Variovorax paradoxus: one gene and its partner. The protein of the gene in region 1 interacts with the protein of each later gene in a pairwise test. Links are inferred from orthologs where the notes say so. Each region holds a gene or a part of one and is shown in the gene's direction. Other genes may lie near its edges. The genes, in order: QFZ42_RS23200 and bioB.

Region 1 (5,846 bases):
CGGATAAGGGGGCCATGTTGTTTTTTGTTTTCTCGAAAGCAGTGCGGGACAGCACGTGCATTGTGCGGCCGTCGCATCGGCGCCCCCTCGCGCAAAGACCGATATGCTTGTAGGACGACGGACCCGCATCGAACGCCGGGCCGCAGCCTCATGATGCCCACTCCCCCGCCCGAAGCCGCACCGCCCGCCCCGCCCTCCCTCGGCACGATGCGCGAGCGCCATGGCCCGCGCTACCGCTGGTACCTGCTGCTCTCGGTGATGGTGGGAACGATGGCGTCGATCATGTCCTCGACCATCGTCAACGTGGCGATCCCCGGCATGAGCCATCACTTCGCGCTGGGCCAGGAGCGCGCGCAATGGGTGAGCTCGGGCTTCATGGTGGCCATGACCGTTTCAATGCTGACCACGCCCTGGCTGCTGTCGCGCTACGGCTACCGGCGCACCTACGTCGGCACCATGGCGCTGCTGCTCGCGGGCGGCGTCGCGGGCGGGCTGGCGAACAACTTCACGCTGGTGCTGCTGGCGCGCGTGGCCGAAGGGCTCGCGGCGGGCGTGGTGCAGCCCATTCCGGCCATCATCATCCTGCGGGCCTTCGAGCCCCACGAGCAGGGGCGCGCCAGCGGCATCTTCGGCATGGGCGTGGTGCTGGCGCCGGCCATCGGCCCGAGCATCGGCGGCGTGCTGGTCGACTTGTTCGGCTGGCGCTCGATCTTCTTCATGGTGGTGCCGTTCTGCCTGGCCTCGCTCTGGCTGGCCTACAAGTTCGTGCCCACCACGGCGCCCGGCGGCGTGGCGGCCACGCGCGGCAGCGGTCTCGACTGGCGCGGCCTGGCGCTGGGCACGGCCGGCACGCTGTGCCTCTTGAACGGGCTGGTCGAACTGCGCGGCGACTCGCCCGTCGAAGCCGTCCTGCTGCTGGCCGGCGCGCTGGCGGCCTTCACGGCTTTCATCTGGTGGCAGCGGCGGTTCGCGGCCTCGGGCGGCACGCCGCTGATGAACCTCGCGCTGTTCCAGTACCGGCAGTTCGCCATGGGCAGCGTGGTCGCCTTCATTTATGGCACGGCGCTGTTCGGCTCCACCTACCTGCTGCCGGTGTACATGCAAGTGGGGCTGAAGCTGTCGGCCTCGCATGTGGGCACCATCCTGCTGCCGGCGGGCATCGTGCTGGCCGTGACCATTGCCGGTGTCGGCCGGCTGGCCGACCGGCAGCCGACCTGGCTGCTGGTGAGCATCGGGCTGGCGCTGCTGGCGACTTCCTTCGCGCTGATGATGGTTCTGAGGCTCGACAGCGCGCTGTGGCTGCTGGTGGCGTTCGCCATCATCGGGCGCATCGGGCTGGGCTTCATCCTGCCCTCGCTCAACCTGGGCTCGATGCGGCCACTGGCCAAGCTGCTGATTCCGCAAGGCGCCAGCGCCATCAACTTCCTGCGCATGCTGGGCGGGGCGGCCGGCGTGAGCCTGTGCGCCATCGTGCTCGAGTGGCGCCTGGCCGCGCACGGCGATTCGCTTTCCAATGCTACGAGCAGCCCCGCGCGGCTCGCGGCCTTCGACGACGTGTTCCTGATGCTGGCCGCGCTGTGCGCGATTGCCATCTGCGCGGCTTGGCAGTTGCGCCAACCCCCGCAGCAAGGGTAAGCACTTAGTAATACTTAAGCACCCATCGCTTTTAATTGTTAGTATTTGTTAACTAACGGGATGGGTGTCTTTATGCAACGCAGAAGTTTTGTCGCCTCGACGGCGGTCTTTGCCGCGGGCCTGGCCCGTCTTTCGTCCGCGCAGGCCGCCGAAGCGGGCGTCACGGACACCGAGATCCTGCTCGGCAGCTCGGCCGTCCTGAGCGGGCCGCTCGGCTCGCAGATCAAGGTCGTGCACAACGGCGCCGCACTGGCTTTCGATTCCGTCAACGAACAGGGCGGCGTGGGCGGGCGCAAGATCAAGCTGGTGGCGCTCGACGACGAGCTGAAGCCCGAAAAAGCCCTCGAAAACTACGGCAAGCTGCTGAACGACCATCGCGTGTTCGCATTCTTCGGCTGCGTGGGTTCGGGCACCACCTCGGCCGCGGCCAAGCTGCTGCAGCAAAGCGGCGCGCCCAGCGTGGGCGGCTACGGCGTCGGCGACAGCGCGCGCGAACGCGTGGCGGGTTCGGCCTATTTCGTGCGGGCCAGCAATTCGCGTGAAGCACAAGCCCTGGTCGAGCACCTGTCGACCATTGGGGTGAACAAGATCGCGATCGCCCACCTGGACAACCCCGGCGGCGCCGAGGCGGTGAAGCTGATCGAGGCGGCCATGGCCACCCACAAGCAGACGCCGACCGCGATCGTCGCGGTGAAGGGCGACGGCTCGACCTCCGCCGCCGCCGGCAAGGCGCTTGCCGACAGCCAGCCCCAGGCCGTTCTGATGTACCTGGCCGGCACGGTGACCGGCGAAGTGATCAAGGCCATGTATGCCGCCGGCAGCAAGCCGATGTTCTACGGCATGTCGGTCGTCTCGGGCGAAGTCACGGCCAAGGTGGTTCCGCTGCAAGCCGGCGGGCTCGCCATTTCGCAGGTCACGCCCTATCCCTGGGGCGAGGTGGAGGTCGTGACGCGCGACTATCGCCGGCTGGCCGAACGTGCGCAGGTGCCGGTGGGCTACGGCAGCTTCGAGGGCTACCTGAACGGGCTGGTGATGATCGAGGCGCTCAAGCGCACCGGCCGCGACCTGACGCGCGCGCGCCTGCATGCCACGCTGCGCGCACTCAAGCTGCGCCTGGCCGGCATGGACATCGACTTTTCGACCGGCGCCACCACCGGTTCGCGCTTCATCGAAATGGTGCGCGTCACGCCCGAAGGCCGCTTCGTGCGCTGAACGGGCGACCGGGTTCACCGGGCAGCCGGCGCTCGCGCTTTAATAGCGCCATGTGCCAACTGCTCGGAATGAACTGCAACACGCCCACGGACGTGACCTTCAGCTTTACGGGCTTTGCCCAGCGCGGCGGCCGCACCGACCACCATGCCGACGGCTGGGGCATCGCTTTCTTCGAGGACCGGGGGCTCCGGCACTTCGTCGATCACATGCCGGCGAGCGAATCGCCGGTGGCCGAGCTGATCCGGCGCTACCCGATCCAGAGCCGCAACGTCATTGCGCACATCCGCAAGGCGACGCAGGGCGCCATCAACCTGCAGAACTGCCACCCCTTCGTGCGCGAGCTGTGGGGCCGCTACTGGGTGTTTGCCCACAACGGCGACCTGAAGGACTTTCGCCCGCGCCTGCATGGCAACTTCCACCCGGTAGGCGACACCGACAGCGAGCATGCCTTCTGCTGGTTGATGCAGGAGCTGGCCAAGTCGCATGCGGGCGTGCCGAGCATCGAAGAGCTCACGCTCACGCTGCGAGAACTGGCGCCGCAGCTCGCGGGCCACGGCACCTTCAACTTCATGCTCTCGAACGGCCAGGCGCTTTGGGCCCACGCCTCGACGAACCTCTGGTACGTGGAGCGCCGCCACCCTTTCGTGACCGCGCAGCTGTCGGACGAGGACCTCGAGATCGACTTTGCGCAGCACACCACGCCCAACGACCGCGTGGCGGTGGTGGTGACCACGCCGCTCACCACCAACGAGACGTGGACACCTTTTGCGCCCGGCGAACTGCATGTGTTCGTGGACGGGCAGCTGGCGCAGCGCTGAAACCGGGCCGCCTACGACGCGGCAATGGTTTCCTTGACGAAGTCGGCGTATGTCCGCAGCGGCCGCCCGAGAATGGCCTGCAGGCGATCGGCCGTGCCCTCCGCACCGCGCATGCCGAACTTCTGAATCCCGGCCATCATCAGGCGCATGTCGTACGCGAGCCAGGACGGCGCCGAGGTGGCCATCTGCGCTTCGAAGGCCGCCACGTCGTCTCCGCCGTAAGCCACTTCGCGGCCGAGCGCGGCACTCCAGGTCTTGGCCACCGACTCGCCAGTCAACAGCTCGGGCCCGACCAGCTCCAGCGTGATGCGCGGCAAAGGCGCGGGCGCGCGATCGCGGCGCAGCAGTTCGAAGGCGGCGGTGCCCGCGATGTCCCGCGCATCGATCATCGCGACGCCCGCCGAGCCGATCGGCATCGGGTAGACGCCGTAGCCCTGGATCACCTGCTGGACCATGCGCTCGTTCTGCATGAAGTAGGCCGGCCGCAGGATGGTCGCCGGGATGTCGAGGCTCTCGATCATCCGTTCGACCGTGTGCTTGCCAGTGAAGTGCGGCACGTCGGTGAACTTGTCCGCATGGATGACCGACAGGTAGACCACGCGCTCGATGCCGGCCTCGCGCGCCAGGTTCAGCGCAACAAGGGCTTGGGTCACTTCGTCGGGCGTGACGGCATTCAGCAGAAACAGCGTGCGTACCGACGAAAGCGCCGCGCGCATGGAGGGCACGTCGGTCAGGTCGCCGACGACCTCCTTGACGCCGGCCGGAAAGCTCTGCTTTCCAGGTGTGCGAACGAATGCGCTGACTTGGGCACCGGCCGCGGCCAGGCCTTGGACGACGAGGGAACCGATGGTGCCGGTGGCACCGGTGACGAGAATGCTCATGGAAATCTCCAGGGGGTTGAGGGAAAACGGGTTGAAAGGGGCAAGGAGTGGCGAGGTCGGTCAGCGCGAGAAGTCCGCGACGGCCTTGCCGATGCGGGGGCCGGTGCGATTGCGTTCGATGGCCGCGGGGATGTCGTCGAAGCCCATGACTTCGCCGAGCTTCGAGATCAGCGTGCCTTGGGCGATCTCCGCCGCCACCTGCTCCAGCAGGGCGGTGTCCGGCTTGTTCACGAACCACAGTCCGCGGCGGCCGGGGGGCGTGCGTGCCAGGATGTCGGGCGAGGACGTGCCGACGATTGCGCCGTCCTTCGCCAGCACCTGCCATGAGCGATCGAGCACGTCGCCGCCGACGTAGTCGAGCACCAGGTCGATGTCGCGCGCCACCGATTCGAAGCGTTCGGTCCGGTAGTCGATGACGTGGTCCGCACCCAGGCTGCGAACGTATTCGAGCTGCGCGGTCGAGGCCGTGGCGAAGACTTCGGCGCCTGCCTGCTTGGCGTACTGCACGGCATAGCCGCCCAGCCCGCCCGCTGCGCCGTGGATCAGGATTCGCTGGCCTGCGGCGATGGGACCCGCCTGGTGCAAGCTCTGCCAGCCTGCCACGGCCGCCACAGGCACGCCGGCCGCGTGCACGTCGTCGAGGCCGTGCGGCGTGCGCACCAGGTTCGCCTCGTCGACTGCCACGAAGTCGGCATAGGCGCCCAGGCCGCCCAGCGGCCCCATGACGCGATCGCCGACGCGAAAGCGCGAGGCGCCCGGGCCGACCGCCTCGACGACACCCGCGAGTTCGATGCCCAGCACGGCGGGCAGTTGAAGCGGGAAGGCGTCTCGGACGAAGCCTTCACGAACTTTCCAGTCGATGCCGTTCACGCCGGCAGCCCGAACGCGGACCAGGACCTGGCCCGGTCCAGCTGCGGGCCTGGCGATTTCGGCGATCTCGGCGGCGGCAACACCGCCATAGGCGCGGATCAGCACTGCGCGTTGCGTGGTGGTCATTTCAATTTCCTCATTCGAAGTTGCGATGAGGAGAAGATAGGTTGTTGCACACACAAAACGAAGACGCGAAAATGAAGACACCTTGTCTCAAATTTGGAACACATGGACCTGAACGCATTGACCGACTTCGCGCTCGTCGCCACCCACGGAGGGCTCGGAAAGGCAAGCCGCGCGAGCGGGAGATCGAAGGCCACCTTGTCGCGGCGCATCGCGGAGCTGGAAGAGCAGCTCGGCGTGCGGCTCATCGAGCGCAGCGCCCGCGGGCTCAAGCTCACGGAAGCCGGCCAGCTGCTGATGGACCGCA
Region 2 (6,013 bases), 3.1 Mb from region 1 along the record:
CATCAACCGCTGAGGCGGTCAGTAAAAAAACGGATTCAGTATGTTCAAGAAAATCCTGATCGCCAATCGCGGCGAGATTGCCTGCCGCGTCATCCAGACCGCCAAGAAGATGGGCATCCTCACGGTCGCCGTCTATTCCGACGCCGACAAGGAAGCCCGCCACGTCGAACTGGCCGACGAGGCCGTGCACATCGGCGCCGCGCCGAGCCGCGAGAGCTATCTTCAGGCCGACCGCATCATCGCGGCCTGCAAGCAGACCGGTGCCGAAGCCGTGCACCCGGGCTACGGCTTCCTGTCGGAGAACGAAGCCTTCGCGCGCAAGGTCGAGGAAGAGGGCATTGCCTTCATCGGGCCGAAGCACTATTCCATCGCGGCCATGGGCGACAAGATCGCCTCGAAGAAGCTCGCGAACGAAGCCAAGGTCAACACCATTCCGGGCTGGAACGACGCCATCGAGACGGCCGAGCGCGCCGTCGAAATCGCCAAGGACATCGGCTACCCGGTGATGATCAAGGCCTCGGCGGGCGGCGGCGGCAAGGGCCTGCGCGTGGCCTACAACGACAAGGAGGCCTTCGAGGGCTTCACCTCGTGCCGCAACGAGGCGCTGGGCAGCTTCGGCGACGACCGCGTGTTCATCGAGAAGTTCGTCGAGGAGCCGCGCCACATCGAGATCCAGGTGCTCGGCGATTCGCACGGCAATGTCATTTACCTGAACGAGCGTGAATGCTCGATCCAGCGCCGGCACCAGAAGGTGATTGAAGAGGCTCCTTCTCCCTTCATCAGCGACGAGACGCGCAAGGCGATGGGCGAGCAGGCGGTGCAACTGGCCAAGGCCGTGAACTACCAGAGCGCGGGCACGGTGGAGTTCGTGGTCGGCAAGGACCAGAGCTTCTACTTTCTCGAGATGAACACGCGGCTGCAGGTGGAGCATCCGGTCACCGAATGCATCACGGGGCTCGATCTGGTCGAGCTGATGATCCGTGTCGCGGCCGGCGAGAAGCTGCCGCTCACGCAGGCCGAAGTGAAACGGAACGGGTGGGCCATCGAGTGCCGCATCAATGCCGAAGATCCGTTCCGCAACTTCCTGCCTTCGACCGGCCGTCTCGTGAAGTTCCAGCCGCCGGCCGAGACCATGTTCGCGAGTGACATCGAGCACCTGAACGGCGTGCGCGTGGACACCGGCGTGTACGACGGCGGCGAGATCCCGATGTACTACGACTCGATGATTGCCAAGCTGATCGTGCACGGCAAGGACCGCCAACATGCGATCGCCCGCATGCGCGAGGCGCTCAACGGCTTCGTGATTCGCGGCATCAGCAGCAACATCCCGTTCCAGGCCGCGCTGCTCGCGCATCCGAAATTCGTGGCCGGCGATTTCAACACCGGCTTCATTGCCGAGAACTACGGCAAGGGCTTCCACGCCGAAGATGTGCCGCATGCCGATCCTTCATTCCTCGTTGCACTCGCGGCCTATGTGCACCGCCGCTATCGCGCGCGTGCCTCGGGCATCAGCGGACAGCTCGAAGGGCATGGCGTGAAGGTGGGCGAGCAATTCGTGGTGGTGGAACTGGGGCCGGAAGGCAAGCATGTACACCACCCCGTTTCGGTCACGGACTTCCACGGCAAGACCGGCGCGAGCGCCGTGGCGGTGGGCGACAGGAACTACAAGATCGACAGCAGCTTCGCGCTCGGTGCGATTCGCGTGCAGGGCATGTTCAACGACAAGCCCTTCACCGCGCAGGTCGAGCGCGGTGCGGGCAAGAATCCGCTGGCGCTGCGCGTGTCGCACGACGGCACGCAGATCGAGGCCATGGTGCTGTCGCCGTTGGGTGCGCGGCTGCTCGAACTGATGCCCTACAAGGCGCCGCCGGACCTCAGCAAGTATCTGATGTCGCCGATGCCGGGGTTACTGGTCGAGGTGTCGGTGCAGCCGGGCCAGCAGGTGCGTGCCGGCGAGAAGCTCGCCGTCATCGAAGCCATGAAAATGGAAAACGTACTGTTCGCCACGCAAGACGGCGTGGTGGGCAAGGTGTCGGCGGGCAAGGGCGAGTCGCTCGCCGTCGATCAAATCATTCTGGAGTTTGAATAAAGCTCACCCCCAGGCTTCGCGCACTCCGTGTCGCTTCTCCAACCCCCTTCCGGGGGCAACACCTGCGGCCCGGCGAAGCCGGTTCCGCGGTGTTTCCCGAACAGGCAACGCCTCGCGCAGTTATGAAAGACTTTCATTGATATGACGACCCCCGATCTTTTTTTTGAAACGCCCATCTCGGCGCCTGTCACGCTGCGCCGGCCCGCAAAGCCGGTGACGCCGCAAGGCCCATGGTCGGTCGAGGCGATCCAGGCGCTGTTCGACAAGCCGCTGATGGACCTGTTGTTCGAAGCGCAGACCGTGCACCGCCGGCATTTCCCCGAAGGCGACATCGAACTGGCGACGCTGCTCTCGGTCAAGACCGGTGGCTGCCCCGAGAACTGCGGCTATTGCCCGCAGTCGGCCGAGTTCGATACCGGCGTGAAGGCGCAGAAGCTCATGGAGGTCGACGAGGTGCTGCGCGCCGCGCAAGCCGCCAAGGACGCCGGCGCCACGCGCTTCTGCATGGGGGCCGCATGGCGCGCGCCGAAGGACCGCGACGTGGAGAAGGTGGCCGTGCTGGTCGAAGCAGTGAAGGGGCTCGGCCTGCAGACCTGCGCCACGCTCGGCATGCTGGAGCCGCACCATGCGCACCAGCTCAAGGCCGCCGGCCTCGACTACTACAACCACAATCTCGACACCGCTCCCGATTACTACACCGACATCGTCGACACGCGCACCTACCAGGACCGGCTCGACACGCTGGCCCATGTGCGCAGCGCCGGCATCAGCGTGTGCTGCGGCGGCATCGTTGGCATGGGCGAGCAGCCGGTGCACCGCGCGGGGCTGATCGCGCAATTGGCCAACCTGAATCCGTACCCCGAGTCGGTGCCGATCAACAGCCTGGTGCGCGTGCCCGGCACGCCTCTGGCCGATTCGGAGCCGGTCGATCCCTTCGACTTCGTGCGCATGATCGCGGTCGCTCGCATCACGATGCCCACCGCGCGCGTGCGGCTCTCGGCCGGGCGCCAGCAGATGGGCGATGCGGTGCAGGCACTGTGCTTCATGGCCGGCGCGAACTCGATCTTCTACGGCGACAAGCTGCTGGTGACCGGCAACCCCGATGTGGAGGCCGACGTGGAGCTGCTGCGCAAGCTGGGGCTACAGGCGCGCCGCACCACCGCCACCGAAGAAGCCGGGGCCTGCGCATGACGGCCGCGCCGCGTCCCTTCAAGGTGCTGGGCATTCAGCAGATCGCCATCGGCGGGCCTGACAAGCAGCGGCTGCAGAAGCTCTGGGTCGACATGCTGGGACTCGAAGTCACGGGCACGTTCAAGAGCGAACGCGAAAACGTCGACGAGGACATCTGCTCGATGGGCAGCGGGCCGTTCAAGGTCGAGGTCGACCTGATGCAGCCGCTGGACCCGGAAAAGAAACCTGCGGTGCACGCAACGCCGCTCAATCACGTAGGGCTGTGGATCGACGACCTGCCCAAGGCCGTCGAATGGCTCACCGCGCAAGGCGTGCGCTTTGCGCCCGGCGGCATCCGCAAGGGCGCGGCGGGTTTCGACATCTGCTTTCTGCATCCGAAGGCGAGCGACGAATTCCCGATCGCCGGGGAGGGCGTGCTGATCGAGATGGTCCAGGCGCCGCCCGAGGTGGTGGCAGCCTTCAGCGCGCTCGCTGTTTCAACTACGCGTTGAGCACCTTCTTGATCGGCGGCCGCACATCCGAGCGGTGCGGCGGCAGCATCGGCTGGTGCTCGCGCGCCGGGTTCAGGATGATCGAGGTCGCCGTCTCGGTGAGGATGCAGAACTTGGTGACCACCGCGTCGAGGTGGCTCACGTCGATGACCGCAATCTCCAGAATCCAGCTGTCGTCGCCGGTCACGTTGTAGGCATTGACGCACTCTGGCGTCTGCTGCACCAGTTCCACCACGCGCGCGTAGTCGGCCCGGCCCACCCGGATGATCGCGCGGATGCCGTAGCCCAGTTTGCCCAGGTTGACGGTGGCGCGGTAGCCGCTGATCACGCCCGCGGACTCCAGCTTTTTGACCCGCTCGGTCACGGCCGGCTGGCTCAGGTGTACGCGGCGGCCGAGTTCGGCCATCGTGAGCCGCGCGTCACTCTGCAGTTCGGCCAGGATGCGGGTGTCGTGGGCATCCAGCGCGGGGTTCAAGGTGAAGTCCATGGAACTCCTTCAATTCAACGGTAGGGAATCGGCAGAACCGTGAAATGTCCATGGTTCTTGTGAGATGGCTTTCATACCATGGGCGGCACTTCAGTACCAACAAAACAGAGGCTTCTCGATATGCCGACTCTTGCTTCTTCTCCCGCCCAGGCCGCGCCGTGTGCCGCCCGCGGCGCGCTGCCGCCTTTGCTGTGGCTTTGCCTCGCCGCCACCTGGGTGGTCTGGGGTTCGACCTACCTTGCGATCAAGTACGCGCTGATCAGCTTCCCGCCGTTCCTGCAGATGGGATCGCGCTTTCTGTTTGCAGGGCTGCTGCTGGCGGCATGGATGCGTTGGCGCGGCGCTGCATGGCCTTCGCGGCTGCAGTGGCGCAACGCGCTCGTCGTGGGCGCGTTGATGCTGGGCGGCGGCATGGGCGGCACGGCGCATGCCGAGGTGACCATCGGCTCGGGCCTCGTGGTGGCCTTCATCGCGGTGGTGCCGCTCTTGATCGCCTTGCTGAACCTGATCTGGGGCATCAAGCCGACGCGCATGGAGGCGGCCGGCATTGCGCTCGGGCTCATCGGCGTGCTGATGCTGACGCAGGGCAGCGGATTCCAGTCGTCCCCTGCGGGCCTGGCGGCAATTTCGATTGCCTGCATCTGCTGGTCCATGGGCAGCGTGCTGAGCCAGCGCAGCCTGCCGCTCGCGCCCGGTGCGATGGGTTTCGCGAGCGAGATGATTTGCGGCGGGGCGGTCTTGCTGGTGCTCGCCGCGGTCTCGCGCGAGAGCCTGGCATGGCCGCCGGAACCCGAGGCCGTGTGGGCATGGCTCTACCTCGTGGTGTTCGGTTCGCTGATCGCGTTCAACGCCTACATGGTGCTGCTCGCGAAGGCGCCGGCCGCGCTGGCCGCAAGCTACACCTTCGTGAACCCGGTGATCGCGATGCTGCTGGGCGTGTGGATCGCCAACGAGACCGTGACGCGCTTCGAGTGGTACGCGGTAGCGGTCGTGCTGGCGGGGGTGCTGTTGCTGCTCTTCAAGCGCGCGAAGACGAATTGAGAGAGCGCAGCCGCGTGCCTGCCGCTCAGGTTCCGGGACGGCGCCAAAACGCGAGGGTGGCGGCAAGCAGCCACATGCCGGCCGCGCAGCTGCGGTTCAGCACCTTGAGACCGCGCCGCGAAAGCCAGCGCACGGCCTGCGTTCCAGCGGCCGCATAGGCCAGCATCACGCAGGTGTCGAGTGCCACGAAGATCGAACCCAGCAGAAGGTACTGCGCGCCTTGCGGCTTGGCGATATCGATGAATTGCGGCAGAAAGGCCGCGAAGAACAGCACGGTCTTGGGGTTCGACAGCGCCACGAGCAGGCTGCGCATGAGCGCGACCCGGCCATGCGGCCGAACCTCGATGGCCGACTTGGCCAGAGCGGCGCCGAGGTCGGAGGCTTCGCTGCGCCAGAGCTTGACACCGAGCCAGACGAGGTAGGCGACACCGGCCACGCGGATCGCGTTGAAGAGCAACTCCGACGCCGCGAGCAGCGAGCCGAGCCCGAGCGCGACCACCGCGATCAACGTCACGCTGCCGAGCGACGCGCCGGCAATGCCCCAGCTCGCGCGGCGCATGCCGCCCTCGATGCCGTTGGACAGCGCCAGCAGCATCGTGGGGCCGGGAATGACGGCCAACGCGAGCGAGGCGAACGCGTAGATGAGCAAGGTGTCGAGTGTCATGGTTTGGCGGCGGGTGGACGTTGCTGCGATGCGGCGCGGGCACGCGCCAG

The links.
Region 2: the proteins of QFZ42_RS23200 (region 1) and bioB interact in binary tests that used the Escherichia coli proteins (3 or more experiments, as listed by UniProt). The link is inferred for Variovorax paradoxus from one-to-one orthologs.

The regions. Positions count from the first base shown.
Region 1 is NZ_JAUSXG010000001.1:4,860,136-4,865,981, forward strand. The notes cover bases 2,057-4,781. They hold QFZ42_RS23200 (class II glutamine amidotransferase), read left to right. Parts: upstream 2,057-2,897; coding sequence 2,898-3,665; downstream 3,666-4,781. Other genes in these bases: QFZ42_RS23195 (ABC transporter substrate-binding protein), read left to right, coding at 2,057-2,847; QFZ42_RS23205 (NmrA/HSCARG family protein), read right to left, coding at 3,677-4,546; QFZ42_RS23210 (NADP-dependent oxidoreductase), read right to left, coding at 4,607-4,781. Outside these bases: QFZ42_RS23185 (zinc-binding metallopeptidase family protein), read right to left, coding at 1-16; QFZ42_RS23190 (MFS transporter), read left to right, coding at 154-1,635; more of QFZ42_RS23195, read left to right, coding at 1,708-2,056; more of QFZ42_RS23210, read right to left, coding at 4,782-5,542; QFZ42_RS23215 (LysR family transcriptional regulator), read left to right, coding at 5,645-5,846.
Region 2 is NZ_JAUSXG010000001.1:1,770,024-1,776,036, forward strand. What follows is about bases 1,364-4,255. They hold bioB (biotin synthase BioB), read left to right. Parts: upstream 1,364-2,230; coding sequence 2,231-3,280; downstream 3,281-4,255. Other genes in these bases: accC (acetyl-CoA carboxylase biotin carboxylase subunit), read left to right, coding at 1,364-2,089; QFZ42_RS08200 (VOC family protein), read left to right, coding at 3,277-3,771; QFZ42_RS08205 (Lrp/AsnC family transcriptional regulator), read right to left, coding at 3,761-4,255. Outside these bases: QFZ42_RS08185 (hypothetical protein), read left to right, coding at 1-13; more of accC, read left to right, coding at 41-1,363; more of QFZ42_RS08205, read right to left, coding at 4,256-4,258; drug/metabolite exporter YedA, read left to right, coding at 4,379-5,299; QFZ42_RS08215 (LysE family translocator), read right to left, coding at 5,325-5,963; QFZ42_RS08220 (RnfABCDGE type electron transport complex subunit B), read right to left, coding at 5,960-6,013. UniProt on the Escherichia coli protein: Catalyzes the conversion of dethiobiotin (DTB) to biotin by the insertion of a sulfur atom into dethiobiotin via a radical-based mechanism.